2 regions of the Frateuria sp. GZRe14 genome follow, and region 2 is predicted to be linked to the other one. Evidence: riboswitches for the same ligand, from Rfam matches in the RefSeq annotation. Region 2 holds a riboswitch; the other holds the start of a gene.
The links. Region 2 has a riboswitch for cobalamin ahead of btuB (TonB-dependent vitamin B12 receptor). Riboswitches for the same ligand answer to the same signal wherever they lie in the genome.
Positions count from the first base shown of each region.

Region 1 (15,574 bases), 130 kb from region 2:
TACAGTTGTAGTCAAGCTAGCGCTGACTACAGGTGTAGTCAATAGGCCGGGCGGCATGGCGCCCTGTCTTGTAAGGGAGAGGCTTGGGGTGAGGGGACAAGGCTTGCGAGCAGGCAGGGCGTGGGGGGAAACGCGCGTAGGGGAGCGTCACCACGCCGCCGACCCCGTCGAGCCTCGGCCCCTCACCCCAAGCCTCCGCAAGGGAAAGGGAGCCCTGGTGGGCTACGGCAACGGGACGCGAATGGCTTGGGTGAAGACCACCTGCCAGCGCCCGTCGCGTTCGGCCCAGATATCGGCGAAGCGCAGGCGGACCTTGTAGGGCTTGCCTTCGCTCGTGCCCTCCAGCGTGGCCACGCCACCGAGCACGGCGCCGCCGGGCCAGTGGCGCACCACTTCATCTTCCACCGTGAACGGCTTCATCGAGGCGCCGGGCGCGGTGTAGTCGTGGATGAAGGCGGCCTTGTCCTCGACGCGGCCACGGCTGTTGAACAGCACGTAGTCGTCGGCCAGCAGGCGGCCAAGCGCGGCACCATCGCCCTGCACCTGCGCGCGGTCGAACGCGGCGACTGCGCTGGCAAGCGCGGGTGGCAGCATGGCGTGAGGCGCGGTGGCGCGGGCGTCGCCCGCGCGAAAGGCTGCGACCAGGGCGAACAGGGCAACGGCGGACTTCATGGCGTACTCCCGTGGGGACGCCCGCAACGCTAGCGGCCGCGCGCCCGCGTCGCTATCAAATGCCTGCTCGCGCGTGCGACCGCATCCGTGCGCAGCCGCGCCCGCGCCGCCGCGGGTGTCAGCCCGACATGCCGACGAAACGCCGCACCGAAATGGCTGTGGTGGCTGAAGCCGAGCTCGCAGGCCAGCGCGGCGAGATCGTCCGCGCCGGCGGCGAGCCGTTCGAGCGCGAGCGCCAGGCGGACGCGGGTGCGGTAGTCCGCCAGGCTCAGGCCGAAGGCGCGGCGGAACACGCGCGCCAGATGGAATGGCGAGCAACCGACCCGCGTGGCCAGTGCCGCGAGCCCGCCGTCGGCGGCGGGCTCGGCAAGCAGCATTTCCCGCGCGCGCGTCGCCAGGCGCCGGGCCGCCACGGAGAGTGGAACCTCGGGCAGCGCGGCGCGATGCAGGATGTCGTGGCACAGCGCGGTAGCCGCTTCCTCGACCGCCAGGCGATCAGCCCCGCCGCGCACCAGCGCGGCGTGCAGCGCGCGGTGCCGGTACTGGTCGGCCGCACTGGCCACGCGCGCGGCGTCGGCCCCGTCGCGCAGGCGGCGGCAGAACATTTCGTCCTCGTGCTCGGGTGCCACCTCGAAGCAGCTGCAGGCATCCCCGCCCTCGAACGGATGCGAAATGCGATAGCTGTCGCCGGCGCGGTAGAGCAATGCGGTGGCCGGATCGCCCACGTACGCCGCGCCACGCAGGTGGTAGCCGAAGCCGCCGCGGCGCAGCAGGGCCAGATGCGTGCGCTCGTCGCCGCGCTCGCAACCGCAACCGCCGCGCGGATGGCGGCAGTCGATCCCGGTGATGCGCAACAGTGGGCTGTCGAACAGCATGGTGACGTCGGCCAGGCTCATCGGTTTCCCCCGGCAAGGCAGGCCGCCAGCGTCTCAGAACGCCATGTCGAACGCCACCTCGCCCTGCACGCCGACCTGGTAGGCCGACACGCGTCGCTCGAAGAAGTTGGTCACCTCCTGCACGTCCTGCAGGTCCATGAAGTCGAACGGATTGCTGGCGCCGTACTTCTTCGGGAAATCCAGCTGGGCCAGGCGCTGGTCGGCGCAGTACTCCAGGTACTGGCGCATATCCCTGGCCGACAGGCCGGCCACGCCGCCGGACAGCACGTCCTGGGCAAACTGCGTTTCGCAGGCGATCGCTTCCTCGAGCATCTGCTCGACCTGTGCGCGCAGCGCATCGTCGAAGAGGTCCGGCTCCTCGGCGCGCACCGTGCGAACCACCTCGAACGCAAAGGCCATGTGGCCGGACTCGTCGCGGAACACCCAATTGGTGCCCGAGGCCAGTCCGTGCAGCAGGCCGCGCGAGCGCAGGTAGTAGACGTAGGCGAACGCGGCGTAGAAGAACAGTCCCTCGATGCAGGCGGCGAAGCAGATCAGGTTGAGCAGGAACCGGCGGCGGTCCTCGCGGGTGTCGAGCCGGCGAAGGTGCTCGATGGAGCCGATCCATTTGAAGCAGAACTCGCCCTTGGCGCGGATGGAGGGGATGCTCTGGATCGCGTCGAACGCCTTGTGCCGTTCGGTCGGATCGGGAATGTAGGTGTCCAGCAGGGTCAGGTAGAACTGCACGTGCAGCGCTTCCTCGTAGAGCTGGCGCGAGAGGTACATGCGCGCCTCGGGCGCGTTGATGTGCTGGTAGAGGTTGAGCACCAGGTTGTTGGCCACGATGGTGTCGCCGGTGGCGAAAAAGGCGACCAGGCGCTGGATCAGGTGGCGCTCGGCGGCGTTCATCCTGGCGTTGAGGTCGGTGAGGTCGGTGAGGTCGGGGGCGAAGTCGACCTCGTCGACCGTCCAGGTGTTGCGGATGGCGGCGCGGTACATCTCGTAGAAGGCCGGATAGCGCATCGGACGCAGGGTGAGGGCGTAGCCGGGGTCGAGCAGTTGGCTGGTCATCGGGATGCCTTGGACTTTTGCTTCTCCACCCGGGAGAAGGTGCCCCGAAAGGGCGGGTGGGTGCGGAGCTCGCGCGGGTGCCGGGTGGGCGCGGCCCTTCGACTTCGGCGCTGACGCGCCTACGCTCAGGGTGAGCGAGCGATGGCAAGGGCCGTACCCTCTGCCCCACCCCTCTCCCGGCCGGCGAGGGGCCTTCACGCGCCGGAATCGTATTTGTCGTGGACGAACTTGCTGATGTAGCTGGCCAAGCCCTCGCCGGCTTCCGCCAGGACCTGCATGTTCCGCACATGCTCCGCCCCGGCATTGGCCGCCGAGTACCGGTAGTCCTTGCCGTTGACGAACCACACCTGGATCCAGCCCGCGCCCAGCTCGTACCCCATGACGCCCGAATGGCCATCGAGATTGCGATAAGGCTGCATGGGCATCCCCCATCACTGGCAGGCCTCGCAATACTCCGGATTCTCCAGTGAACACAACACCGCTGCGCTTGCTTCGCCCTGGCTTGGCGCGGCGACGGTCGTCTTGGCGATCTTCGTCGCCGGCCGCGAGCGCAGGTAATACGTGGTCTTGATGCCCGCCTTCCAGGCGTACATGTACATCGAGGACAGCTGCCCGATGTTCGGGTTCTCCATGAACAGGTTCAGCGACTGGCTCTGGTCGATGTACGCGCCGCGCGCGGCGGCCAGGTCGATCAGCGCCTTCTGCGGCAGCTCCCACACGGTGCGGTAGACCTGGCGCAGGCGTTCGGGGATCACCGCGATGCCCTGGATGGAACCGTCGGCCAGCTTGATCGCATCGCGCACCTCGGTCGTCCACAGGCCCAGCGTCTTCAATTCCTCGACCAGGTAACGGTTGACCACCAGGAAATCGCCCGAGAGCGTTTCGCGCTTGAACAGGTTGGACACCTGCGGCTCGATGCACTCGTAGCAGCCGGCGATCGAGGCGATCGTGGCGGTGGGCGCGATCGCGATCAGCAGCGAGTTGCGCAGGCCGCTGTTTTTGACGCGTTCGCGCAATGCGCTCCAGCGCGCCTCGTCGTGCGGCGCGGCCTGCGGCCAGTAGTCGAACTGCAGCTTGCCGCGCGCGGCGCGGGTCTCGCCGAAGCCCGGATGCGCGCCGGCCTGTTCGGCCAGCTCGCAGGACTGCTCGAGCGCCTGGAAGTAAATCTCTTCGGCGATGCGTGTGGACAGGGCGAGTGCCTCGGCCGAATCGAACGGCAGGCGCAACTGGAACAACACGTCCTGCAGGCCCATGACGCCCAGGCCCACCGGACGCCATTTCCGGTTGGCGCTCTTCGCGCTGGCGATCGGATAGAAGTTGAGGTCGATCACCCGGTCCAGCTGGCGCACTGCCGTACGCACGGTGGTGGCCAGGCGCCCGAAGTCGAACGTGCCCTCCGCGATGTGACGCGAGAGATTGATCGAACCCAGGTTGCACACTGCTGTCTCGCCTGCGCCGGTGACCTCCAGGATCTCGGTGCACAGGTTGGACAGATGGATCACGTTGTCCGCCTCGGCCGTCTGGTTGCCGGTGGCGTTGCACCGATCCTTGAAGGTCATCCAGCCGTTGCCGGTCTGCGCCAGGGTGCGCAGCATGCGCGCGTAGAGCTCGCGCGCCTTGATCGTCCTGGCGGCGAGACCGGCGGCCTCGGCCTCGCGGTAGGCGTGCTCGAAAGCCACGCCCCACAGGTCGACCAGCTGCGGCACGGCCTTCGGGTCGAACAGCGACCAGTCGCCGTTGGCTTCGACCCGTCGCATGAATTCGTCCGGGATCCAGTTGGCCAGGTTGAGGTTGTGCGTGCGCCGCGCCTCGTCGCCGGTGTTGTCGCGCAGCTCCAGGAACTCCTCGATGTCGGCATGCCAGGGCTCCACGTACACGCAACACGCGCCTTTGCGCTTGCCGCCCTGGTTGACCGCGGCGACGGAGGCGTCGAGCGTCTTCAACCAGGGCACCAGGCCGTTGGAGTGGCCGTTGGTGCCGCGGATCAGCGAGCCGCGCGAACGCACGCGCGTGAACGAGAGGCCGATGCCACCGGCGAACTTGGACAACTTGGCCACGTCCGTGTACTTGTCATAGATCGCCTCCAGCGAGTCGGCCGGCGAGTCGAGCAGAAAGCAGGAGGAGAGCTGCTCGTGCGCGGTGCCGGCGTTGAACAGCGTCGGCGAGCTGGGGATGTAGTCGAGCGCGGAAAACAGGCGGTAGAGCTCCAGCGCCTCGCCCACGTCGTTGCCGCCGAGCGCGCAAGCGATCCGCATGAAGAAATGCTGCGGCGTCTCGATGACCTTGCGCATCTGCGGGTGTCGCAGCAGGTAGCGGTCGTACACGGTGCGCAGGCCGAAGTATTCGAAGCGGCGCGTGGCCACCGGGTCGATCGCGTCATTCAACTTGCGCGCATGCGCGGCGACGAAGTCGCGCAGCCGTGCGTTGAGCAGGCCCAGCTCCGCACCGCGTGCGATCGACTGCGAAAAGCTCTGGATCTCCTGCCCGCGCACTTCCTTGTCGATGTAGGCGCCGAGCAGCCGCGCGGCAAGCTGGCCGTATTCGGGCTCCTCCGCGGTGAGCGCGGCGGCGGTGCGGATCGAGAGCTGGTCCAGCTCCGCCGTGCTGGCGCCGTCGTACAGGCCGCCGATGGTCTTGAGCGCCACGCGCAGCGGATCGACCGCGTGCAGGCCGTCGGCGTTGCGCGTCACCGCGCGCACGATCTTGTTGACGTCCACGCTTTCGGTGGCGCCGTTGCGCTTGGTCACGCGCATTTGCGCGGGGCTGTGCGGCGGGGTCAGGGCAAAGCCGTCGTCGACGGACGGCGCGGCCGTGCTTTCGCGGGAAGCGGTATCGAGGGTGTCCATGCGGATCTCCGGGAGGGAAGCCGCCGCGCCGGTACGGAGGAGAACGCACCGACGCGACGGTTCCGAAAACGTCAAACGCCTGCTCCCGCGCGCAGGGCCTGAGGGCTCGCTTCCGATGGACGGCACGCCCCACGCGGGCGCCAGAACGCCCGCATGCAACGCGCCTCCCCGCGGAAGCGGTCACCCGCGCCGGGCCGCATCAGGGTCGGGCGGGCGCGTCTCATGCGACGCGACCGCCGGCCCCTGGGGCCCGGCGTGCCGGCAGGTCTTCGGACTTCGCGGACGCGGGTCGGTCGACCCACCTACTTGCCCTCGCTTCCCAGGCGCTGCGGCCCAGTGCATGTGAGGACGTTCGTTTCCGCTTACCGCTGCGGGGCAGTTCCGGATTTACACCGGATTCCCTTTTAAGCCCGACCGACAGTCGCGTCTGGACGGGCACCGACGGCGCACAACATATCGGGGCTTTGGATGCCGGTCAACCCAAGATTTCGTGTTTGGCGGCCGCGGGCAGCGCGCATCCCCTTTGACACCTCCCCGTGACCGGAAGGAGGGCCGGAGTTGCACAGCGCCCCCTCTTACACCTTGCCCTGCGCGTGCAGGGAAGGCCGGCAGGCGGATGGGGCGCTAGCGGCACCCGGGTTCCGGCGCAACGCTGCGCTCACTTGTCCGCCACGGCGCGCTGCCTATCGTCGCGGGCCATACCCAGCCACAGCGGGAGCGGATGATGGCCACGACGAAGACCGCCAAAGGCGGCAACGGCACCGGCAAGGCGGTAGCGAAAGAACGCCAGGTGCAATCGCGCATCGACGCCAAGGACAAACAGAAGCAGGCATCGAAACCGGCAAGCAAGAGCGCCGCGAAGAAACAGCCCGGCCAGACCAGCACCCGCGCCAAACCGCGCCCGCCGTTGCCCGAGCAACACCTGAGCAAGCCGGGTAAGGAGGCGAAGCTCAAGCCGCGCCCGCAATTCCAGGCGCCCGACTACCGCGGCAGCGGCAAGCTCCAGGACATGGCGGCGATCATCACCGGCGCCGACTCGGGCATCGGCCGCGCCGTGGCCGTGTTGTTCGCGCGCGAGGGTGCGGACGTGGCGGTGGTGTACCTGTCCGAGGACGAGGACGCGCGCGAGACCATGCGCCACGTCGAGAAGGAAGGTCGCCGCTGCCTGCTGATCCGCGGCGACGTGAAGGACCCGGACTTCTGCGAACAGGCCGTGCAGCAGACGGTGGACGAGTTCGGCCGTCTGGACGTCCTGGTCAACAACGCTGCCTTCCAGGAGCATGCCGACGCGCTGGAAGACATCACCGAGGAGCATTTCGACCTCACCATGCGCACCAATATCTATGGCTATTTCCACATGGCCAAGGCCGCGCTCCCGCACCTGCGCGAGGGCAGCTCGATCATCAACACCGGCTCGGAAACCGGGCTGTTCGGCAACGCGCACCTGCTCGACTACTCCGCGACCAAGGGCGCGATCCACGCCTTCACCATGTCGCTGGCAAGCAATCTGGTGTCGCGCGGCATCCGCGTGAACGCGGTGGCGCCGGGGCCGGTGTGGACGCCGCTCAATCCCGCCGACAAGCCGGCCAGGCAGGTCGCCAAGTTCGGCCAGCAGAATCCGTGGGGCCGGCCGGCGCAGCCGGAGGAACTCTCGCCCGCATACGTGTTCCTGGCCGCGCCGAGCTGCTCCAGCTACATCAGCGGCGCGATCCTGCCCGTGATGGGCGGCTCGACGGGCTGACGCCATGCATCTCCTGGACCCGTGGTGGGTCTACGCGCTGCGCGGCGCGGGCGTCTATCTGGGCCTGCTGGTCCTGCTGCGGCTCCTGGGCAAGCGCTCGTTCGGCGAGATGACCACGTTCGACATCGTGGTGCTCATGCTGGTCGGCGGCACCCTGCGCACGGCGATCATCGGCGACGACAAGAAACCGTTGGCGGCGATCATCGGCGTGCTGGCGATCTTCCTGCTCGACAAGGGCATCGCCTGGACCTGCGCGCGCTGGCCCCGCCTGGACCGAATGGTCGAGGGCAAGGCCAGCCTGCTGGCGCGCGATGGCCAGGTCATCGACGGCGCGCTGCGCAAGCACGACATGTCGGAGGCAGCGTTCCGCCGCGCGCTGCGTGAACAGGGACTGCGCGACGCGGGCGACGTGGCCGAGGTGCGGCTGGAGGCCAATGGCAAGATCAGCGTGCTGAAGGCGCCGAAGCGCTGACGCCATCGTCTGACCGGATACTGCACGCAGGCAGATTTCGGCCCACGACCTGATCCCGGCGGCGGGGGCGATGGCCCGTGGCTCACGCCTGCGTGGGCGGCAATCCGGTCGGCTCGCAATGCGCCTCGTAGGCGGGATACAACTGGTTCTCCTCGCGGCCGATGCGTTGCTTCAGCACTGCCAGCAACTGCCCCAGGCTGCGCGAGAAAGCCTCCGGATCGGCATTGCCCTCGTGGTAGGCGTCGAAGAACGCCAGCAGCGCGGGCGTCAGCTGCTGCATCTCCCCAACGTAGCGGCGGGCCAGGGTGGAGGTGGACGGGTGCGCTTGCAGGGCCGGGTAGAGCCGGCTGTCTTCCAGGGCCAGGTGCGCGACCATTGCCTGCCTCGCCTTGCGCAGCCGCTCGCGTCCCTCGGGACCGGCCAGGCCCACGCCTTGCAGTTCGTCGAGCAGGACGTACAGCTGCGCATGCTGGTCGCGCAGGATGTCGGTCAACCTCACGGAGCGCCCTCGCCATCGACCTGGTGCCAGTCGGCCGAGCGCTGGAGCCAGGGTGGCACGGCGGCGGCCGGCAAGGGGCGCGAGACGTGGAAGCCCTGCACCTCGTCGCAGGCCATGCGCCGCACGGTGTCGTAGATGCGCCGGTTCTCCACGCCCTCGACCACCACGCGGAAACCCAGGTCGTGCGCGAGTGCAGCGGTCGAGCGCACGATCGCCGCGTCATGCCGGCTGGCGTCCATCGCGCGCACGAAGGACTGGTCGATCTTCAGGCAGGTCGCGGGCATCTGCCGCAGCGAGGCGAGGTTGCTGTAGCCAGTGCCGAAATCGTCGATGGCGATGCCGGTGCCCAATTCGCGCACCGCGTCCAGGTGGCGCCGCGTGGCGTCGCTGTGCGCCAGCAGCGTGCTTTCGGTGAACTCCAGTTCCAGCACGCGCGGATCGACGCCGTGGCGGTTCGCCACATCCTGCAGGCGCGTGACCAGGTCGGCGTCGAAATCGGCATTGGAAATGTTGAGCGACAGGCCGACGTCGCAACCGGTCCGGCGCCAGGCGGCCAGTTGGGCGACGCCGTGGTCGAGCACCCAGCCGGTCAGCGAGCGCATCAGCCCGGCTCGCTCGGCCAGCGGCACGAACTGGCTCGGCGGCACCTCGCCCAGGGTCGGATGGCGCCAGCGCGCGAGCGCTTCCAGCGCGACGCAACGGCCGTCACTCAGGCGCACGCGCGGCTGGTAGTGCAGATAGAGCTCGGTGCGCTCGGTCAGGGCGGCCGCAAGCTCGGTGACCAGGAAGAACTCCTGCCGGTGCCGTTCGTCCTGGCTGCGCTCGTACAGCGCCCAGCCGCGCGGACTGCGCTGCGCGGCGTACGAGGCGCTCATCACCTGGCGCAACGGATCGGCGCCGTCGAGCTGGCGCACGTCCAGGTCGAGCAGGCCGACACCCGGCTGCAACGTGAGCGGGATATCCAGGCAATTGAACGGCGTGCGCAGGCGGGCTACCAGCGCGTCCAGCTGGCTCGTTTCCAGCGGCTGGTCGCCGTCCGGCAGCACGGCGGCGAAGCGGGTGACGCCGACCTGGAAAAGGTTGGTGCGCGCCGGCATCCAGTCCTGCACGCGCGCAGCCACCGCGCGCATCAGCTCGTCCGCGTAGGCAAAGCCCATCGCGCGCACGAAGGCATTGAAGCGCTCCACCGGGGCCACTTCGATGGCGATCAGCCAGGCGCGCTGCACGCCATTCTTGTGGCGGTTGCGCAGGTCCTCGAAGAAGGCGCTGCGATGCGGCAGCTGGGTGACCGGGTCGGTGCGGCCCAGATAGCTGCCCAGCACCACGCCGGCGCCGGCCAGACGCGCGGCGTCGCGCAGCGCAGCCAGTCCCGCCTCGTCCAGGCCGCTGCGTGGCGCGTGGTCCATCACGCACAGCGCACCGACGTGGCGGCCGCTCAGGGTGAACACCGGTTCGCAGGCGAAGAACCGCAAGCTGGCCGGCGAGGGGCCGGTGAGCGGCGGCGTGTCGCGATAGCGCGCATCGGCGGCGATGTCGGGCAGCACCTGGCCAGCGCCGCGGCGCGCGGCCTCCAAGTAGAGCGGATGCAGCACGTGCGGGGCGTGCGGGCCGGCATCGTGGCTGTACCAGTACGCGCTGCCGCTATCGAGCACCAGGGCGACCATCGCCACGCCGAGCGAAGCGGCAGCCAGATGGGCGACGGCATCGAAGCCGGGCACGGTGTAATGGTCGGTCGTGGCCAACGGGTCTGCCCCGTCGCCAGGAGCGGTGTCCCTGTCCATGAACGTCGCTTCCAGCGCGTGCTCCATGGTCGTATGCATGGCGTTCTCCCTCCGGCCGACCAGGTGGGAACCGCTTGTAACCCTTCGGCCAGAGTACTTCGGCCGCGTCGGCAGCCGCAATGCGAAAAATGGGAAAGTGCGAAGACTGCCGCGCGAGGTGGCGCGGCCTACTGCGGGTCAGGCCTATTCGGGCCGGTGCGGTAGCGCCAGGTACTCCTCGCTCTGCATCTCGATCAGCCGCGATTCGGTGCGGCTGAATTCGGCGCGATGCCGCTCGCCGTCGTACAGCTCGGTGATCGGTGCGGCGGCCGAAAGCACCAGCTTGACGAGGCGGTCGTAGAACTCGTCCACCATGAGCACGAACCGCCGCGCGGCGTCCTCGCTGTACACGGAAAACTGCGGCACGTTGGAGACGATCACGGTGGGCACCCGGCGCGCCAGTGCGATGTAGTCGGAGACGGCGCGCGGGCCCTCACACAAGGCGTCGAAGTCGAACCACAGCACGCCCGGCGCCTGCCGGCGCACCGGAATCGGCCGGCCGTTGATTTCCAGCGTCCCGCCGTCCTGCCCGTCACCTTGCGACTGGCTGGCGAAGACGCGCGCGAGTGCGCGCTCGGCCTCGGCGCCGGGCGGGGTGAGGTAGACCGGCGCCTGGGTCAGCGCGCGCAATCGCCAGTCGTGCGGCGACACCATTTCCACCACCCGGCAGTGCTTTTCGATCAGCGCGATGGCCGGCAGGAAGCGGGCGCGCTGCAGGCCGTCCCGATAGAGGTTCTTCGGCGGCGTGTTGGAGGTGGTGACCAGCGCCACGCCGCGGCGGAACAGCGCATCGAGCAGGTTGGCCAGGATCATCGCATCGCCGATGTCGTTGACCAGGAATTCGTCCAGGCACAGCACGCGGCAGCGGCCGGCCAGGCGTTCGGCCACGTCCTCGAGCGGGTCGGCTCGTTCGCCGAGCTCGCGCAAGTGGGCGTGCACCTCGCCCATGAAGCGGTGGTAGTGCCGCCGCAGCGCCGCGCCATGCGGGAGGCTGGCGGCGAACAGGTCCATCAGGAAAGTCTTGCCTCGGCCGACGTTGCCCCACAGGTACAGGCCCGGCACCGGCGCGCGCTCGTCGTCGCCGAACAGCGATTTCAGCCGTCCAAACAGGCCGCCGTCCTCCGCTGGGGAACACAGCGCCGCGTGCATGCGATCGAACTCCGGCAATACGGCAAGCTGCGCCGGATCGGCTTCCCAGCGGTGCGCGACGACGCCTTCGTGATAACGAGCGGAGGGGGTGAGGGTGGTCATCGAGCGGGATTCGGCATGGCGGGTCTTCCGACGGTTCGCCAGGGGAGGTTGGAAAAGGGTCGGGGTGCGCGCGAAAACTCCCCTCCGGCAACAGAGGAGGAGCGGTACCGGCTCATCCGTTGCGCGGCGGCGGCAGCCACGGCTGCACCGCATGCTTGACCGCGCCGCGCAGGTCCATCAGCCGGCGGTGGAAGAAGTGGCTGGTCTCCGGCATGCGCACCACTTCCGGCTCGACCGGCAGGCTGTCGATCCAGTCGAACACCGCCTGCGGCTCGACCACTTCGTCGGCCTCGCCCTGCACGATCAGCCAGGGGCACTGCGGCGGCTCGATCCCGGTCAGCGCGAAACGCCCCGCCGGCGGCGCGATGCTCACCAGCGCGGCGGCACCCAGGCGTACCGCGTTGCGGATCGTCACGTAGCTGCCGAAGGAAAACCCGGCCAGCCACAGTACGTCGTCCGGACGCACGCGGCGTACCCAGGCGACCACCGCGGCCAGGTCCTCGCTCTCGCCGTTGCCCTCGTCGTAACTGCCTTCGGAAGCGCCGGTGCCGCGGAAGTTGAAACGCACCGTATCGAGCCCCGACTCGCGCAGGCTGCGCTCGACCATCGTCACCACCTTGTTGTGCATGGTGCCGCCCTGCACGGGGTTGGGATGGCAGATCACGGCCACGCCGCGGCGCGCCTCCTCCGGCGCGGCGACGTCGCTGATCGCCTCCAGCTTGCCGACAGGGCCGTCGAGCGCGAAGCTCGCCTCTTCGGTCGGGAACGCAGCGGGATTGTCGGGAACGGTGGTGGGTGTCATGCGCACAATGATAACCGTCGCGGCCGTGCACCGGCCGTGGTGCCGGGTGATGGCATGAACCACCTGGCCCATGCGCTGCTCGCCGGTCCCGACGAGGGCCGGATCCTGGGCGGAGTGCTCGGCGACTTCGTGCGCGGCGCACCGGATGCCGCGTTGCCGACAGGCGTGCGCGAGGGCATTGCGCTGCACCGGGCGATCGATGGTTATACCGACCGCCACCCCGAGGTACTGGCGGCGCGCGCGTTGTTCGAACCGCCGTACCGGCGCTATGCCGGCATCGCGCTGGACATGTGGTTCGACCATCTGCTGGCGCGTGACTTCGCGCGCTGGTCGCCGTCGCCCTTGCCGGCCTTCTCGACCGACCTGCGCGAGCTGTTGCGCCGGCAGGACGCGCTGTTGCCGGCCACCGCGCGGCGCTTCGCGCAATATATGCGGGCCAACGACCTGCCGGCCGCGTATGCCGAGCCGGCGGTGCTGGATCGCGCGCTTGCCGGCATCGGGCAGCGCCTGCAGCGCGACAACCCGTTGGGGCGGATGCTGCCCGTGTTGCAGGAAATGGATGCGCCGCTGCAGGCGCGCTTCGATGCGTTCTTCCCGCAACTGCAGCGCTTCGCCCATGCGTGGAGCCCGGGCTTCAGCCCACCTGCAACGCCCGGCGAAACCGCGCCGGGGGCCTGAAGCCCCACCCTGCACATCGGCGGGTTCCTCATCCCGACGCCTGTAGCGAACGAAAAAACGCCGCCCGGTGGGCGGCGTTTCAACGAAGCTTTTTATGTCAGGCCGGGCTTACTTGGCTTGACTGACGATCCACTTGACCGTGTTGCCCACCTGTTCGTCGGTGAGCGAGGGCATGCCGCCCTTGGGCGGCATGAAGTTGCCGTCCGGGCCGTGGTAGCCCTCGATCGCGTGCTTGACCAGGGTGTCGATGCCCTGCGCGATGCGCGGTGCCCAGGCGGCCTTGTCGCCCAGCTTGGGCGCGCCGGCCACGCCAGCGGTGTGGCAGCTGTGGCAGAGACCTTCGTAGACCGTCTTGCCGTCGGTGCTGCCGCCGAAGGCAACCTGCGACGCGGCGGCCTTGGCGGCCTCTTCCTGCGCGGCCAGCATGGCGGCGCGGCCGGTATCGCCCGCGTACGCCGCGCCGGCGGGCGCCAGGCGCTCGGCGACCTTCTGCGCCGCGTGCGGGTTGGTTTCCTTCGCCGCGTGGGAGTAGATGCTGTAGGCCATGATCAGCAACACCAGCGCCAGTACGTGCAGACCGGCGATCAGCCAGCTGAACTGGCGGATGAAGCTCTGGTCCGATTTGGTCATGGAACCGCTCACGCAAGTAACTCCAGGTAATCAGTGGACGTGCCGCAGGCCTCGGGGCCGGCCGGCGCGGGGCAGACAAGTCGCCGATTATAGATCAAAGCGCGCGCCAAGGTTCAGGCCATGCTGCGCGCGGCGCGACTGCGGCAAAGCGCCGCCGTCCCTGCCGTCGGTAACGTGTCATCGGTCATGGGGCACCCCTGTCAACTGGCATTGTCCAAGGCCGTTGCTGTAACCCTATGCTTTTCACAGGGTCGGCTTCGGCTGCGCGCGGCGCAGCGTGAAGGGCCGACAACCATTCCGGGAGCTTTATCCAATGTCGCGTTTTTGGAAGATCGCGCTGGTCGTCTTGGTGGTGCTGGTGCTGGCCGTGGTCGGCCTGCGCCTGATGCACAAGCCGGGCGGCCAGCCAGGGCAGGCCAACGCCCAGGGCCAGGGAGAGGAAGGCAAGCAACCGCCGGTGCCGGTCACCGTGGTGCCGGTGGCGCGCCAGGACGTGCCGGTGTACCTGACCGCGCTGGGAACGGTGCAGGCGCTCAATACCGTGGCGATCAGCCCACAGGTGAGCGGCCGCCTGATCAGCCTCGAATTCGCCGAAGGCCAGCCGGTGAAGAAGGGCCAGGTGCTGGCGCAGATCGACCCGCGCACCTTCCAGGCCACCTATGACCAGGCCACGGCACGGCTGCACCAGGACCAGGCGCAGCTGGCCACCGCCAAGGCGAACTATTCGCGCAGCCAGGAACTGGGTCCGAAGGGCTACATCGCCAAGCAGGATCTGGACGCGCTGCGCAACACCGTGCGCCAGCTGGAGGCGACGCTCGCCTCCGACCAGGCGCAGATCCGCGACGCCGAGGTGCAGCTGGGCTATACGAAAGTGGTTTCGCCGATCGACGGCCTGGCCGGCATCCGTGGCGTCGACCCCGGCAACGTGGTGACCACCACCAGCACGATCGTCACGCTGACCCAGCTGCACCCGATCAACGTGATGTTCAACCTGCCCGAGCAGAATCTCGACATGGTCCGCCAGGCGGCGATGGGCGAGGGCGAGCTGTCGGTCGCGGCGCTTGCCCGCGACGACGCGCACGTGATTGCCGACGGCGGCGTGCTCAAGGTGATCGACAACCAGATCGACGCCAGCACCGGCACCTTCCGGCTCAAGTCGGAATTCCCCAACCAGAAGAACGAGCTGTGGCCCGGCCAGTTCGTCAACGTGCGACTGAAGGTGCGCACGGTCGGCGGCGGCCTGGTGATCCCGGCGCAGGCGGTGCAGCGCGGGCCCGACGGCGACTATGTCTATCTGCTGCAGAAGGACGACACGGTCAAGATGCAGCCGGTGCAGGTGGCGCAGGAAGTGGGCGACAGCGCGGTGATGATCGCCAGCGGCCTGACCGAAGGCCAGCGCGTGGTCACCGAAGGCCAGTTCCGGCTCAAGCCGGGCAGCAAGGTCAACCCGCTCAAGCCGGGCGAGGTGCCGCCGGCGCCGACCAAGGAAGAGCTTGAGAAAGCGAAGAAGGGCGGCGGCGGTCGCCGCGGTCACTGATGACAGAAGGCAGCCCCGGGCCGAAAGTCCGGGGCGCCGCAAAAATGGTCGTTCGCCCTGAGCGCAGGCCGCAGGCCGAAGCCAAAGGGCAGCCCTTCGACGTCGCCGCGCGACGTTCAGGGCAAACGGCGGTCGGGTTGCGATCCACGCGCGCCTTCACCTGATAGACAGACCGGACAACCCATGGGCTTTTCCACCCTCTTCATCCGCCGGCCGATCGCCACCTCGCTGCTGATGGTCGCGGTGCTGCTGCTGGGCGTGCTCGGCTACCGCCAACTGCCGGTTTCCGCGCTGCCGGAAATCGACGCGCCCAGCCTAGTGGTGACTACGCAATACCCGGGCGCCAGCGCAACCACCATGGCGGCGCTGGTGACCACGCCGCTGGAACGCCAGCTCGGCCAGATTTCCGGCCTGTCGATGATGAGCTCCGATTCCTCCGCGGGGCTGTCCACGATCATCCTGCAGTTCAACATGGACCGGGACATCGATATCGCCGCGCAGGACGTGCAGGCGGCGATCAGTTCGGCCAAGGGCACGCTGCCGAACAACCTGCCCTACCCGCCGGTCTACAACCGCGTGAATCCGGCCGACGCGCCGATCCTCACGCTGATGCTCACTTCCGACAGCCGCCAGCTGCGCGAGGTGAATGACCTGGCCGATTCGATCATCGCCCAGAAGCT
Region 1 is NZ_JBHZGJ010000001.1:284,737-300,310, forward strand. It holds gene ACFWZ1_RS01320 (nuclear transport factor 2 family protein) at 223-672, opposite strand; gene ACFWZ1_RS01325 (helix-turn-helix domain-containing protein) at 702-1,568, opposite strand; gene ACFWZ1_RS01330 (ribonucleotide-diphosphate reductase subunit beta) at 1,602-2,618, opposite strand; gene ACFWZ1_RS01335 (hypothetical protein) at 2,813-3,043, opposite strand; gene ACFWZ1_RS01340 (ribonucleoside-diphosphate reductase subunit alpha) at 3,050-5,464, opposite strand; cobalamin riboswitch at 5,708-5,922, opposite strand; gene ACFWZ1_RS01345 (SDR family oxidoreductase) at 6,189-7,205, shown strand; gene ACFWZ1_RS01350 (DUF421 domain-containing protein) at 7,210-7,677, shown strand; gene ACFWZ1_RS01355 (hemerythrin domain-containing protein) at 7,760-8,176, opposite strand; gene ACFWZ1_RS01360 (putative bifunctional diguanylate cyclase/phosphodiesterase) at 8,173-9,996, opposite strand; gene zapE (cell division protein ZapE) at 10,141-11,247, opposite strand; gene ACFWZ1_RS01370 (alpha/beta hydrolase) at 11,360-12,049, opposite strand; gene ACFWZ1_RS01375 (ACP phosphodiesterase) at 12,104-12,727, shown strand; gene ACFWZ1_RS01380 (c-type cytochrome) at 12,836-13,357, opposite strand; gene ACFWZ1_RS01385 (efflux RND transporter periplasmic adaptor subunit) at 13,671-14,894, shown strand; gene ACFWZ1_RS01390 (efflux RND transporter permease subunit) at 15,078-15,574, shown strand, end outside.
Region 1: linked by a shared signal. The riboswitch ahead of ACFWZ1_RS01340 (ribonucleoside-diphosphate reductase subunit alpha) and the one ahead of btuB (TonB-dependent vitamin B12 receptor) in region 2 are both predicted to bind cobalamin.

Region 2 (15,574 bases):
CTGCGTCACCAGCATGGCCAGGAACGCGCCCATGCCCGCGGCCGGCAGCGTGGAAAGAATGGTCAGCGGATGGCCGAGGCTTTCGTAGAGGATGCCCAGCACGATGTACATCGCAACGATCGAGGCCAGCAGCAGGATGAAGCCGTTGGACTTGGCCTGCTGCAGTCGCTGGTTGGCGCCGGTGAAGTCGACCCGGAAGCCGTCGGGCAAGTGCACCGCGAAGGCGGCCTGCTCGACCAGTTTGACGCCACGCTGCTGGTCCACGCCCTTGGCCAGGTTGTAGGTGACCGTGGCCGCTTCCAGCTGGTTGTGGTGGCGGATGCGCATCGGCGCGATGTTGGGCTCGATCCGCGCCAGCGCGGAGAGCGGGATCATCTCGCCGCGGCTGTTGCGCACGTGGATGTTGAGCAGCGACTGCGGGCTGATCGACTCGGCGCCGGCCGAGGTCAGCACCACCCGGTACTGGTTGATGTCCGAATAGATCACCGACACCGGGTTCTGCCCGAACGAGTTGTACAGCGCCGAGTCGATGTCGCCCATGCTCACGTGCAGGCGGCCGGCGGCTTCGCGGTCGACCTTGAGCATCTGCTGCTTGCCGGCCTGGTCGAAGTCACTGCCGACGTCGCGGAATTCCTTGTTCTCACGCAGTTGGCGGACCATCTGCAGCGTCCACGGCTGCAGGTCGCCGCCATTGTCGCTGACCAGCTGGAATTCGTACTGGCCGCCCTTGTCGCCACTGCCGCCACCGCCGAGGAACTGCGCGATGCTGAGCTCGACCTCGACGCCGGCAAGCTTGTCCAGCCGCTTGGAAAGGCGCTCGACCACTTCCTTGGCGCCGATGCGACGGTCGCCCGGCGCGTCGCCGCGCGGCTTCAGGTCCATGAACATCTGCGCCGAGTTGCCGACCGCGCCGCCGCCGCCGCCATCGCCACCGAGCATGGTGAGCATGTCCTCGACCGCCGGGTCTTCCTTGATGATCTTGGCCACCTGCAGCACGCGCTCGGTGAGCAGCTCCGGCGAGATGTTGGCATCGGCGGTGACCTGCGCCTGCAGCTGGCCGGTGTCCTCGTCGGGCATGAACGTGCCGCCGGCGGTCTTGCCTACGGCGATGCCCAGCAGCACGGTCAGCACCAGCAGGAGCAGCGGCTGCCAGCGCATCAGCCGGCGATGGTGCATCGCCCAATCCAGCGCGCGCTCGTAGCGCTTCAGCAGCGCACGGTCGAAATTCTCCACCGCGCGCTCGATGCGCCCGGGCGGCGGCGGGTTGGCCGGTTCGGCGGTCAGCAACCGGCCGCACAACGCGGGCGTGAGCGTTAGCGAGACGATCGCCGAGATCACCACCGCCGCGGTCAGGGTTACCGAGAACTCGCGCAGCAGCATCACCAGCATGTTGTTGCCGAACAGCAGCGGCGCGAAAACCGCCACCAGCGACAACGTGATCGACACCACCGTGAAGCCGATCTCGCGCACGCCGGTCAGCGCCGCCTGCAGCGGCGGCATGCCGTGTTCCATGTGGCGCACGATGTTCTCGATGACCACGATCGCATCGTCGACGACGAAGCCGATGCACAGGACCAGCGCGACCAGCGACAAGGTGTTGAGCGTGTAGCCGAGCGCCCACATCGCCACGAACGCGCCGGCCAGCGACAGCGGTACGCTCAGCGTGGCGATCAGCGTCGGTCGCAGCCGGCGCAGGAATACCAGCATCACCAGCACCACCATCACGATCGAGATCAGCAGCGCGACCTCCACCTCGTGCAGCGCCGACTTGGTGGTCTGGGTGAGGTCGAACACCGCGTTCATCTGCAGGCTGGCCGGCAGCGAGGCGCGCAGCTGCGGCAGCTTGGCGCGGATCGCCTCCACCGTTGCCACCGCGTTGGCCTCCGGACGCTTGCTGATCTGCAGGCCGACCGTGCGCGCGCTGCCGCTGGCGTCGGCGAACCAGGCACTCTGGTACTTGTCCTGCTGGCCGCCGTAGACGTGGGCGACGTCGGACAGGCGTACCGGCACGCCATGCTTCATGGCGATCAGCAAGTGGGCGAACTCATCCGGCGTCTGCAGGCCGTCGCTGGCGGTGACGGTCATCTGCGTGCGGCCGTCGCTCAGCGTGCCCTGCGGCGAGGTGACGTTGGCCGCGCGCAGGGCGTTGGCCACATCGTTGGAGGTCAGGCCCTTGGCTGCCAACGCGTCGGTATCGAGCTCGATGCGCACCGCGTGCGGCGTGCCGCCGAACACCTGCACCTGCGCCACGCCCTGGATCTGCGAGACGGCGGGCTTGAGCAGCGTGTCGGCCAAGTCGAACAGCTGGTCCTGCGGCATGCCCGAGGAGGTCAGCGTAATGAACAGGATCGGGATCTGCGCCGTGTCGAACTTGAAATACTGCGGTGGTCCGGGCATGCCAGAGGGCAGGTCCGGCGCGGCCGCGTTGATCGCCGCCTGCACGTCGCGCGCGGCACTGTCGGCGGTGCGGTCGAAGGTGAAGCGGACCATCACCGAGGCCTGCCCCTCGGTGGCGTTGCCGTACATCTCATCCACGCCCGGGATGCGGCCCAGGTGGCGCTCCAGGGGCGCCAGGATGGTGCTGGCCATGGTCTGCGCGCTGGCGCCAGGCTGGTTGGCCACCACGTAGACGCCGGGAAAATCGAGTGACGGCAATGCCGCCACGCCCAGCAGCAGGTAGGCCCACACGCCGGCGAGGGTGAGGCCAAGCGCCAGCAGCGAGGTGCCGATCGGGCGGCGGATCAGGGGGGCGAAGATGTTCACGGGGCGTCCGTACCGCGGGGAGGGCGCGCGGCAGGTGCCGCGCCGGGATGGCTAGCGTAGCGCGCTGCTGCCACGTGGTTCGTGGGCCAGAGGATGGGCAGGGTCATGCGGCACGTTATGCCGGGTGCTCGCGGCGGAGGATGTGCCTGAAGTCCGGCCCCTGCCGAAAGGCAGGGCCGGATGAGGCGGGTCCTTCCCCCGCCTGCGGAGGAAGATGCCCGACGGGCGGATGGGGCAGGCTCGCGGGAACCTCAACCCCCGGGCGTGTACCGCAGCGTCAGATACCAGCTGCGGCCTGGCTGGTTGAAGTAGTAGACCGTTTCGTAGTGCCGATCGAACGCGTTCGCCAGCCGTGCCTCGACCTGCCAGTCGCCCGCGAACGCGTAGCTCGCGCGCAGGTCGGCGGTCGTATAGCCACCCAGCCGGTGCCGGTTGGCCAGGTCGTCGTAGCGCGCGCCGGCGGCAAGTAGGGTGGCGCCCACGCCGAACGCGCCGAAGCGGCGGTCGAGCTCCAGCCGCGCGGTGCGCTCGGGACGGCGCGGCAGCAGATGGCCATCATTGGCACCGCCATCGCGGTTCTCTGGCCGCTGCAGCGTCAGGTAGCCTTCAACCCGCCAGCCGGCGAGCGCCGTTCCGGCCTGGGCTTCCAGTCCGCGGATGCGCGCGCGGCTGATGTTGCGGGGGAAGTAATTGGCATCCAGCGAGATCAGCTGGTCGATGGTGGTCTGGTAGGCGTTGAGCGCCCAGTGCCAGTCGTTCTGCTGCTGCGCCAGGCCGAGTTCGGCGCTGCGCGAGGTTTCCGGCTGCAGGTCCGGGTTGCCGCTGCCGTAGGGGTAGTACAGGTCGTTGAACGTCGGCGCGTGGAAGGCGCTGCCCCAGCTGGCTGACAGCTTGAGGCCGTGGTCGAACGCGTAACCCCACGCCGCCGCGCCGGTGGTATGACCACCGAACTGCTGGTTATCGTCGTGGCGAAGCGACAGCTGCATTTCGTGGCGACCGAAGTTGGCCTGGTATTGCACGTAGCCGCCGGTGTCGCTGCGGCTGTCGTCCAGGTAGCCGGTATCGCTGGACAGGTGCTCGCGCTGCCAGTCGACGCCCAGCGTCAGCAACTGGTTGTCCGCCAGGCTCAGGTCGTTCTGCCACGAGGCCTGGTTGCGGCGCGAGTTGCCGTAGCGCACGAACACGCCGTCGTTGTCGGTGTGCTGTTCGTCCAGGCTCTGACCGCCCGCCAGGGTGACCTTCCAGAAGGAAAGCGGATCGAAGCCCAACTGCGCGCCGGCGACCTGCTGGCGGTTGTGGTGCTGGTTGCCGTAGGGAGCGCCGTCGAACTCCGCGCGGCTGTCGCTGCGCAGCCAGGTCGCGGTCAGCTCCGTGCCGTTGTCCCAGCGGTAGCCGGCGTTGGCCAGGGCATTGCGGTTGCGATAGGCATCGGCGTCCGGCTCGTCGGTGAAGCAGCCGGCGAAGACCGTGCCTGCACCCACGCGGCAGGCGTTGATGCCGCGGGTGTATTGGCTGCCGAGGCTCAGGTTGTACCAGGCGTGTTTGTCGCCGCCGGCCAGCCCGAGTTGCCCGTCGGCGTAGTCGCGACTGCCGGCGCCCAGCCGCAGCGATGGCGCCAGGCCGCTATCGCGCGTTCCGTGCCGGGTGAAGATCTGGATCACGCCGCCGATCGCGTCGGCGCCATACAGGCTCGAGCGTGGCCCGCGCACCACTTCGATGCGCTCGATCTGGTCCAGCGGCAACTGGTCGAAGGCAGGAATGCCGGCGCTCACCGTGCCCACGCGCACGCCGTCGATCAACAGCAGCGTATGCGAGGAATTGGTGCCGCGCAGGAACAGCGAGCTTTGCTGGCCGAGTCCGCCAGCCTGGGCGAAGGTCACGCCGGGCAGGCCCTGGAGCAGGTCAATCAGCGAGACCGGCTGCAGCCGATCGATGTCCTCGCGGGTGATCACGCTGACCGACGACAGCGCATCGTCGACGGTGATCGCGGTGCGCGTGGCGGTGACGATGACCGGCGACAGCGCGACCGGATCCGAGGTGCCGGTCGCCAGCGCGGCGAACGAGCTGCCGCACAGGGCGACGGCAAGCAGTGTCTTCTTCATGGATGTGTGCGTTCCTTGGCCGCGCGCCCACGCACGGCCTCAAGCGTGGATGAGCTGGCGGCCGGAGGCAGGGGGAACGACGGGCAGGCGCGAGGCCACGCACGAGGTCCGGCCCGCCCACCGCAGGTCCACCAGGCAAATGCTTCGGGCCGGTCTCCGGGCTCGCGGGCGCAGGCTCTGTGCCTGCCGGACGGCGCCTTCCCATGCTCATGAGCACAGTGGCGTGGTGCCGTCCGTTCGACTCGCTTACCGTTGCGGGGGCAGCGCCGGCATTGTTGTGCATCGCACAACGCACCGGCTTCCCGTTTCATCCCGCCAGCTCTTGGGCCAGCAGGGACACCCGAAACCAGGCAATAGTAGGAATTTCAGCCCACCGGTGCCAAGCCCGCATCGCTCTGGAATTGGGATGGGAACGCTAAAAAAAAGTTGACATACCGTTACGGCGGGCGCTACGTTCCAAGAGCAACTCATCGCTTTGCGTGATTGCGGATCAGACAAAGCCCTGATCGGGGGGGCGGGCGATAGTTCCAAGCCAGCCAACGGGAAGCGGGGCTTTCGTCGGGGTCATCTGGCGTGCCGTCTGTGGGCACGTGAGCTTTTATTGGACTCGTTTCGAGTCGATCTGGGGAGATCTGTTAATGAATAAGCGTTACCTTCAGCACGGGGCCCAGCCTCGTCGCAGCGCTCTTACCGTGGCTCTGGCCTTGGGTTTGGGCTTTACCGGCCTCGCCTATGGTCAGGCCACGACCGGCAGCATTTTCGGTAGTGCGCCGGTTGCCGCGGGTGAAACCGTGGTGATCACCGGTCAGTCGGGCATCGCGCGCACGGTGACGGTGGACGAGTCGGGTCGTTACAGCGCCAATTCGCTGCCGGTCGGTATGTATACGGTCACGCTGATGCGTGACGGCCAGACGGTCTCGACCCGGAACAACGTCACGGTCAAGGTCAGCACCGGCACGGATGTTTCCTTCGACGGCGCCCAGAATGCGCAGAACCTGGAAGGTCTCACCGTCACGGCCAACTCGCTGCCGTCGATCGACGTCACTGGCGTCGATTCGCGCACCGTGATCACCGCCCAGCAGCTTCGTCAGCTGCCGCTGGCGCGCAGCGCCGAAGCGATCGCGCTGCTGGCACCGACCGCAGTCCAGGGCTCGAGCTTCTTCACCGGCCCGACCGGCAACAGCCTGGTTTCGTTCGGCGGTTCCTCGGTAACCGAGAATGCCTACTACATCAACGGCATGAACGTTACCGATCCGCTCAATGGTCTTGGCGGCATCAACCTGCCCTACGGCTCGATCGACCAGGAAGAAGTGCTGACCGGCGGTTACGGCGCAGCGTACGGTCGTTCCGATGGTGGCGTGATCAACCAGATCGGCAAGCGCGGTACCAACGAGTGGCACTTCGGCGCCCAGGCTCTGTACACGCCGGGCAGCCTGCGCTCGGATCCGCGCAACATCTACGTTCCGAGCAATGGCTCGCTCTACCAGTACCGCAACGACAACAAGACCTCCGAAATCGTCGAGAGCGCTTACGTTGGCGGCCCGATCATCCAGGATCGCCTGTACATGTTCGCCTCGGCCGAGGGTCATCGCACCAACGGCAAGAGCGTGGGCACGGCCGCAGGCGGCACCGAGACGGTCTACTCGTACAACGATCCCAGCTGGTACGGCAAGATCGACTGGAACATCAATTCCAGCAACGTGCTCGAGCTGACCGGCGCGTCCACCAAGACCAGCTACAACGGCAACATCTACGGGTACGACAACGACACCCGCACGATGGGCGACTACCTGTATGCCGATACGCATACGAAGACCGCCGCTTCTATGTGGATCGCCAAGTACACCGGTTACCTCACTGACGATCTGACTGTTTCGGCACAGTTCGGCAAGCAGAACACCGACCTGTACACCCAGCTTCCGGCCGACTTCAACGCGGACCTGATCGCGGTGCTGAGCCCTGATCAGCAGAATCCTGCGTACTCCGGCGGCGGCGCGGGCATCGGCAACACGCAGACCGTACTCACGACCACCGATCCGGCGCACCAGACCAAGGGCACGAACTATCGCTTGGACGTCACCTACGTGTTGGGTGATCACACCCTCACGGCCGGTATCGACAACCAGCGTACGCAGGATCTGTCCGATGGCGACTACATCCCCACGAACGCAGGCTACGCGTGGGAATACAACAAGCTGAACGATCCCAGCGCTGACATCAGCGAGGGCCAGGTCGATTCGCCGTCCAACTACCCCGGTGGCGCGGATGGTTACTACGTCGCCCAGTACCGCTTCCGTACGGCCGCTTCGGTTCGCGTGGAACAGCGCGCCCAGTACGTCGAGGACGCGTGGCAGGTAAGCGACAACTGGCTGGTGAAGCTTGGTCTGCGCAACGACCAGTTCACCAACTTCAATAGCGACGGCCAGGCTTACATCCGCCAGACCACGCCGCAGTGGGCTCCTCGCGTGGGCTTCAGCTGGGACGTCAACGGTGATTCGACGTTCAAGATCTACGGTAACGCGGGCCGCTACTACCTCGCGCTCCCGACCAGCGTGGCTCTCCGTGGTGCTTCCGGTTCGTACTACACCCGCGTGTTCTACACCTACACGGGCATCGACCAGGCCACCGGTTATCCGACTGGTCTGACGCCGATCAACACCATCAACGGCGTCGGTGCCGAGTTCTCGGAAAACAACGAGTACGGTCAGGCGCCGGATCCGCGTACGGTCACCGCCACCTCGCTGAAGGCGCAGTATCAGGATGAGTACATCCTGGGCTTCGACAAGCAGCTGAACTCGGCTTGGACCTATGGTGCGAAGGCGACTTATCGCAGCCTGAAGAACGAGATCGACGATACCTGCAATATCGAGCTCTTCACCGCGAAGGCCGAGTCGTTGGGTCTGGATACGGCGAACCTGCGTGGCTGCTACTTCTTCAACCCGGGTCGCGGCGCTACTTTCCAGGTCCCCGATGGCAACGGCGGCTTCGGCGAGATGTCCTTCACGAAGGAAGAGCTGGGCTTCCCGCAGGCCAAGCGCAACTTCTACGCACTGAACCTGTACCTCGACCATCCGTTCGATGGCACCTGGTGGGGCCGCGTCGACTACACCTACTCGAAGAGCTACGGCAACTCCGAAGGTCAGGTCCGTTCCGATATCGGCCAGTCCGACATCGCTGCAACGGTGGACTGGGACTACCCGTCGCTCATGGAATACGCGGGCGGCCTGCTGCATAACGATCGCAAGCATCAGCTGAAGATCTATGGCGGCTACCAGTTCACTCCGGAGTGGAACGTCTCGGGCAACATCGCCGTGCTCTCGGGCGCGCCGTACAGCTGCCTTGACTTCTATGGCCCGGATGGCACCGCCCCGGCCTACGCCGGCCCGTACTACCACTGGTGCGCGGGTCAGCCTTCGCCGTCCGGTACCGCCGGTCGCCTGCCGTGGCAGAAGATCGCCTCGTTCAATGTCGAGTACCGTCCTGCGTTTGCTGATCACAAGCTGGCGTTCAATGCCAACGTCTACAACGTGTTCAACAGCCAGGAAACCACGTACCAGTACGAGTACAACACGTCCAGCTATGGCCGTCCGCGTGGCTTCACCACGCCGCGGTACATCCGCTTCGGCGTGAGCTACGACTTCTAAGAGGTCGAGTGGTCGAAGTAAACGAGGCCGGGACGAAAGTCCCGGCCTTTTTTTTGCAGCCCGGGAAGCGCGGCCTGATTTCGGCGAAAGCAACAGGCAGCGCCTGAATAGCCGACCACGCGCTTAATACTTGATGCGGCTGTTCATGCCCTGGATGACTTGGAGCTCGGTCGGCTCGTCCCTTACCGCGTGCCTGGTGGATGCGTACCGGGGCGATAACCTCGCCGGAGAAACAACCCTGGATCATTCGCGCACCATCAAGCGGACTGCGGAAGACCCGGCCGCTCCGAATGCGCGTGATTGTCAGGCGCCGCGTTGTTGCGCAATATCGGTCGTCGAGTGGCAATGCTCAGTAACGCTCCGCAGCCCACGCTGCCGCCCAAGGGAACGAGGAGGAGTCATGCGCTTCCACCGTCAGATGATTCTTGCGCAGCTGTTGTGGCTGCTCTGCGTCGCCAGCTGCGAAGCCTCCAAACCGTTCGGACCGGGATTGACCACGTTGTTCAAGGAGGCCCACTCGCAGAAGAGCGACTTGGCCAGGTACCAATACCTGTCACATGCGTTGCTCACGAGCCCGCCCGGGGAATACAGCTTCGCGTTGCAGTTGTATGCCTTTACCGAGAACGAGCTCGGCCTCTATAACGAAGCGTTGCGGGACTATCCGCTGCGCAGCGCGCCGATAGCCGGGTTGACGCTGCCCAGCCCCGCCGCGTGGCAACCGGCAGACGCCGCCGACGCTATCGCCGAAGCGGCCACCGGCCATCGCCTGGTAATGATCAACGAGGCCCACCATGACGCGCACACGAGACAACTGACGCTACTGCTGCTTCCGAAATTACGAGCCGCCGGATTCAAGTATTTCGCCGCCGAGGCGCTGGGACCGGACGATGCCTTGGAGAAACGCGGCTACCCGACCTCCGCCAGCGGATCGGAGTATCTCCACGAGCCTCTATATGGCGAAATCATTCGCGAGGCCATACGCCTGGGCTATACGATCGTCCCCTACGACTCCTCGCAGCGCGATGTTCAGAAACGTGAGGAGGATCAGGCTCGAAACCTGTTTGATTCGATTTTTCGCAAGGATGCGTCAGCGCGAGTTTTCGTGCACGCAGGGTATGCCCATATCGACAAGAAAGAGGGGCGGTTGGGCAATGTGCGACCCATGGGGATGCTGCTCGGAAACATGATCGGAGAACAGCCTTTCTCAATCGACCAGACCCAATTCCGCGAACAATTTCCAAATATCGATCAGCAGTACCTGCAGCTTATCCGCACCTTTCGTCCGAAGGGACCTACGGTGCTCGTAAACAAAAATGGCGGGCGCATCTGGGCGGCTGCGCCAGCCCAATACGACGTCAGCGTTATCCTTCCCTCGGAGCGCAAATCCGCACTCGATAGCGGTTCGTTGCGAAGCCAGGTCATTATCCGGGACGCCAACCAGCCTTTTCCGATGACTGCGCACATAGTCAACACGCAGCGGCCGGACTGGATGGACCTTGGCGGGCAGCGGCGCCCGTACCCGATACGTACCCAGTTGTGCAAGGCGGTGATTCCTTGTGTCGTCGAGGCGCGTTATCAGGGGGAAAATGATCAAGCAATACCCGCGGACAGGTACGCTTTTATCCACCCGAATTCGGCTGCTGACTTGTATCTATTTCCTGGGCAATATCGACTTTCCGCCCGTGGCCCACAAGGCAAGTTACTGTCGGACCGGACAATTTCCGTGGACCATTAAGCAAGCCCCTGCGGCCCGTGCGGCCGAGTCCGGTGGACGATACCTCTTGTGACAACTGCGTGAAGATCGGCTTGCTGCAATGCCCGTCTCACTGCTAAAGAGATGATAAAAAAAAGTTGACACGTCGTCGGACGCGGCGCTAGGTTGGGAATTGCAGTGGGTGGCTAAGTGGTTGAGGCTGGTGCGCTGTTTTGCCGGTTTCCAATTGCGCGTGGGTCCAGTTCTCTTTGTGCTTGCCTTTCGAGCCCGGAAACGGGCGATCTGGGGAGATCTCATAATGAACGAGCGACACATCACGCGGGGGGCCATGCCCCGCCGCACAACCCTGACGGTTGCGCTTGCCATGGGGTTGGGTTTCACCGGCTTTGCCTTCGGCCAAGCCACCACCGGCAGCATCTTCGGCACCGCGCCGGTCGCCGCCGGCGAAACGGTCCTGGTCCAGGGAGCCAACGGCGCCAGCCGCGAAGTCGCCGTGGACGAAAGCGGCCGCTATTCGGTCACCGTGCCCGTAGGTCGGTACACGGTCACGCTGCGCAAGGACGGGCAGGTGCTGGCGACCCAGGAGAACGTTGCCGTATCACCCGGCGGCGGTACGCAGGTGCCCTTCGCTGCTGCGACCGCGGAGAACGCGCAGAACCTGGGCACCGTGCAGGTGGTGGCCAGCGCGCTGCCCGCGATCGATGTTACAAGCGTCAACTCCAGCACCATCATCACCGCCGCAGACCTTGCCAAGCTTCCGGTCACGCGTAACGCGGAGTCGATTGCGTTGCTTGCTCCTGGCACGGTCAAAGGTAGCGGCTACTTCGCGAATGCCGTCGCGTTCGGCGGTTCCAGCGTGTCCGAGAACGCGTACTACGTGAACGGATACAACACGGGCGAGCCCTACCGCAATATCGGCGGTTTCCAGTTGCCCTATGGCGCGATCGACCAGCAGGAAACCTTGACCGGCGGCTACAGCGCTAAATACGGGCGCTCAGACGGCGGTGTCATCAACCAGATCGGCAAGCGAGGCACCAACGAGTGGCATTTCGGCGCCCAGGTGGTCTGGCAGCCGCGCTCTCTCCAGGCGAGCCCTCGCAACAACTATTACGGGAACCCCGCCGTACCGTCCGCGATCCCCAACGCCAACAGCGCCGACGGCCTGACCCATTATGAATTGGAAGATCCAAGCAAGCCGGGCACGCTGCACCAGTACCGCAACGACAACAAGGAATGGGAAACCGTCTACTCGGCTTACGTCGGCGGTCCGCTGATTCAGGACAAGCTGTTCATGTTCCTGGCTGGCGAGATCACGAGGAACCATTCGACCAACGTGGAAACGGATGACCTGGCCAAGGTCCAGTACAACCAGGACAGGAATACCAAGTTCTACGGAAAGCTGGATTGGAACATCACCGACAACAATGTCTTCGAGCTCACCGCGCTAAAGAACAACAATAACACCGGTGCCGGCCGCACCTACGATTTCAACTACGACACGCTGCAGTCCGGCGATTTCGTCACGACCAACGATGTAGTCAAGAACGATGCGACCTTCTACATCGGTCACTTCACAAGCTACATCACCGACAACGCGACGCTGAGCGTCCTGTACGGCAAGGCCGACTTCAAGGGCCCGACGATCTACGGTCGGGGCGCGGACAGCGGGCTGCCTTTCATCTCGCGCTCGTACAACCAGGACCCGGCGCTCAACGGCGGTACGCCCATCGTAAACGGCCAGACCAACGTCTCCTGGTTCTCCGATAACGCGAAAGATTCCACGCGCGGCCTGCGCATCGACTTCGACTACCGCCTGGGCGACCATGACCTGTCGGCAGGTATCGACAACATGCACTACGCGGCAAAGAACCGCGGCCAGAACCAGCAGAACCCGTTCAATCCGGACCTGAACTACTACTGGCGCTACTATCCGGGCTACGTTCAGAAGCGCGAGATCGGCTGGGAAACCAGCATGTCGATGTCGCAGAAGGCCTGGTACCTGCAGGATGCCTGGCAGGTGACCTCGAACGTGCTGCTGAACATCGGTCTTCGCAACGACCACTTCACCAACTTCAACGACGTGGGCGAAGCCTTCGTCGACGAGAAGAACCAGTGGGAGCCGCGCATCGGCGTCAGCTGGGACGTGAACGGCGATTCCTCGCTCAAGATCTATGGCAACGTCGGTCGCTACTACCTGGCGCTTCCCGACAACGCCGCCGAGCGCGCCGCGAACGCGTCCACATTCCTGACCACCACGTACTACTACACCGGCATCGATGAGAACGGCATACCGACGGGCCTGACCATTCGTACGCCCGAGACCTCGCCCGATGGCGAATACGGCGATCCGAAAGATCCGCAGCAGGTCACCGCGCGCAACCTGAAGCCGGAATACCTGGACGAGTACATCGCCGGCTTCGACATGCAGCTCAACGATGAGTGGACGTTCGGCGCCAAGGCGATGTGGCGCGACCTTAAAAGCGCCATCGACGACGAATGCTCGCCCAGCCGCATCGAGGACAAGATGCGCAGCCTGGGGCTGATCACGACGACGGAGGATTTCGATTCTGCCTCCGGTTACTACAACTCGCTGTATGGCTCTGCGTACTGCCGTCTGATCAACCCGGGCCAGACCAACAACATGCTCATCGTCGCGGACGATGGTGCGAGCAGCGTCCTCGTCCCGATGTCCAAGGAAGACTGGGGATACTCGCAAGGCGTCAAGCGCAAGGTCGGTTCCTTGAACCTGTACCTGGAGCACCCGTTCGACGGCAAGTGGCAGGCGCGCGTCGACTACACCTACACCCATGGTTTCGGCAATACCGAAGGCCAGGTACGCTCCGACTTCGGTCAGCAGGACGTGTCCAAGACCGAGGACTGGGATTCGGCCGAGTTGATGGATGGCCAGAACGGCGAGCTGATCAATGTGCGCAAGCACCAGATCCGCATCCGCGGCGCATACCAGATCAGTCCGGAATGGTTGATCTCCGGTACCCTGCTGGCCCAGTCTGGCGTGCCGAAGGAGTGCCTGGGCTACTACGGGCCGGATGGCGTCGGTGACCCGACCGGATACAACGCCGGCGGCAGCGGCAACTACCACTGGTGTCACGGCATCCGCATGCCCCCAGGTTCGACCGGGCATACACCCTGGACCAAGCCGCTAAACCTCGGCATCCACTACTCGCCGAGCTTCGCCGACCACAAGCTGGGCATCAACCTGGACATCTTCAACGTCTTCAACGAGCAGAAGGCGGCCCAGACCGACCCAGCGGGCGAGGCGGCTTACAACGGCGGCGTCGATGCCGATGGCAACACGGTTCCGGACATCGTCTACGTGAACAATTCCTACGGCGACGCGCTCTTCTACGAAGAGCCCCGGACCATTCGGCTTTCGGTAACCTACGACTACTGACGAACGCTGGTTGTGCTGCATAGAACCACCGGCCCTTGCGGCCGGTGGTTTTTTTTTGAGACACCGGCACCCGCAGAAGAAGCACAGTTCTAAGACGACTGCCCGGCCCTTCCCTCCACCGCGGCAGGCTGCGTGGCCAATGCCATGCGCAGGGGCTCCAGCTGAGCGGCGTAATCACGCCACCTTCCCAGGTTGCGGGTATGGATCGATTCACGCACCTGCGCGCTGCTCGGCGTGGCGACCGGCGCCGTATTGCGCTCGGGTTGCAGGCAGGCCTCCTCCACCTCCAGACCGCAGTGGGCCAGGACCCGCTGGATGGTCGCGCCCGGGGCTTCCACGAGCTGGGCGTAAGGGACATCCAGCATCGCGCCAGGCAGGGTTGCGTGCCAGTGACGTGTCAGGCGCGCGTACTGTCCGTAATAGTGAGCCAGCGTTCCCAGATCGTAGCTGTGGGGCGAGATGTTGCCGAACATCGCCTTGAAGTTGGAAAAGCACGTATCCATCGGGTCGCGGACCATATGCAGGATAGGCGCATGTGGCAGCGCACGACGGATGAACGCAACCAACTGGATGTTTCCCGGCAACTTGTCGATGTAGTAGCGCCGCCCACGCGCCCGCCACTGTGTCTGCCTGAGATAGCGCTGGCCCACCTGGCGAAGATCGATGTCGCCGATGCGGCCGACGACCTTGAGCAGGCTGCGGGCGTTTGCGGGAAGGACGTCCGCGACCCAGTGAAGCTGCCGCCAGAAGTCGACAATCTCGCCCGCCGAGGCGACCTGCGAATGGCTGGACAGGATGCGGTCGAGCAGGGTGGTACCGGAGCGAGGCATGCCGACGATGAAAATCGGTGTCGGTCCACCAAAAGCAGGAGCTTCCGCGTGATGCGGCTCGTCCGGCGGAAGCTTCAGGAGCGCATCGGTCAGCGCTTCCTCCGTTGCCGCGTCATACGGGTTCAGCCGGCTCATCAGCGCGTTGCACCGCGCGAGCGCTTCCCACGCCTCCTCGTGACGCCCCAGGTCGTCGAGGGTCTTGAAGACCGAGTACTCGAACTCGGCGCGCGTGAAAGCCGACGCTGGATCCGACGGCGGGTCCGGCATGGTGCCCAGTTGTTCGTACAACCGCGCCAGGTGGTTCGACTCGACCGTCTGTCGCCGCAGATCGACGAGAACGGCGGCCGCATCACCAAACTGTGGCCACTGCTTCAGGCATTCCTCGAGCATCGCGCCAGCAGCTTCGGCTCGTCCGCTGAAATGGAGCAACATCGCATACAGGCGCCAGGAGTCGGGCGTCCGGATGCCGGCCGTCATCGCACGCTCGGCCATCTGGAGTGCTTCGGGTACATCCCCGATCATGAAGCGCAGATTCGCCTGCGTGGCCAGCAGGTCGGCCGGGGGGTCGGGTGCCTGCGCCAACAACTCCAGGCACGAACGTGCCGCCACGATTTCCCCCCGGGCGACCAGATACTGCACCAGGATGGCGATCAGGGGCGCATCCCTTGGCAGGCGACCGAGCGCCGCCAGCAATGGGCGGGTCGACGCTTGCATCCGTCCTTGGCGGAACAGTGCCTCCGAAAGCTGGATGCTCGAGGCAAGGTCATTCGGAGCCTGCTGCAGGACGGATTCCAGGATGGCCTGCGCGGCGACCCATTGCTCATTCTCGATGCAGGTCTTGGCACGTTGCCGAAGCGAAGCGAGCGAGCCGGGGCTGGCGGAGGTGGTCATGCAGCCATATTAGCCGGCCGGTCAGCGGGGCGGCGGCCGCCGAGCCCGTGTCAATCGGTGTGTAGCTCGGCCACGAAATCGTAGATGTCGCCGCGATACCACGAGCTGGTGAACTCCACCACGCGACCGTCGTCCAGGAAGCTGCGCCGCTCGATGCTCAAGCCCGCGCTGCCGGGGGCCACGTGCAGCAGGCGGGCGTGCTGGGCGCTGAGGGAGAC
Region 2 is NZ_JBHZGJ010000001.1:152,382-167,955, forward strand. It holds gene ACFWZ1_RS00740 (efflux RND transporter permease subunit) at 1-2,763, opposite strand, end outside; gene btuB (TonB-dependent vitamin B12 receptor) at 3,015-4,865, opposite strand; cobalamin riboswitch at 4,996-5,224, opposite strand; gene ACFWZ1_RS00750 (TonB-dependent receptor) at 5,504-8,509, shown strand; gene ACFWZ1_RS00755 (hypothetical protein) at 8,910-10,244, shown strand; gene ACFWZ1_RS00760 (TonB-dependent receptor) at 10,552-13,635, shown strand; gene ACFWZ1_RS00765 (tetratricopeptide repeat-containing sulfotransferase family protein) at 13,725-15,356, opposite strand; gene ACFWZ1_RS00770 (GntR family transcriptional regulator) at 15,407-15,574, opposite strand, start outside.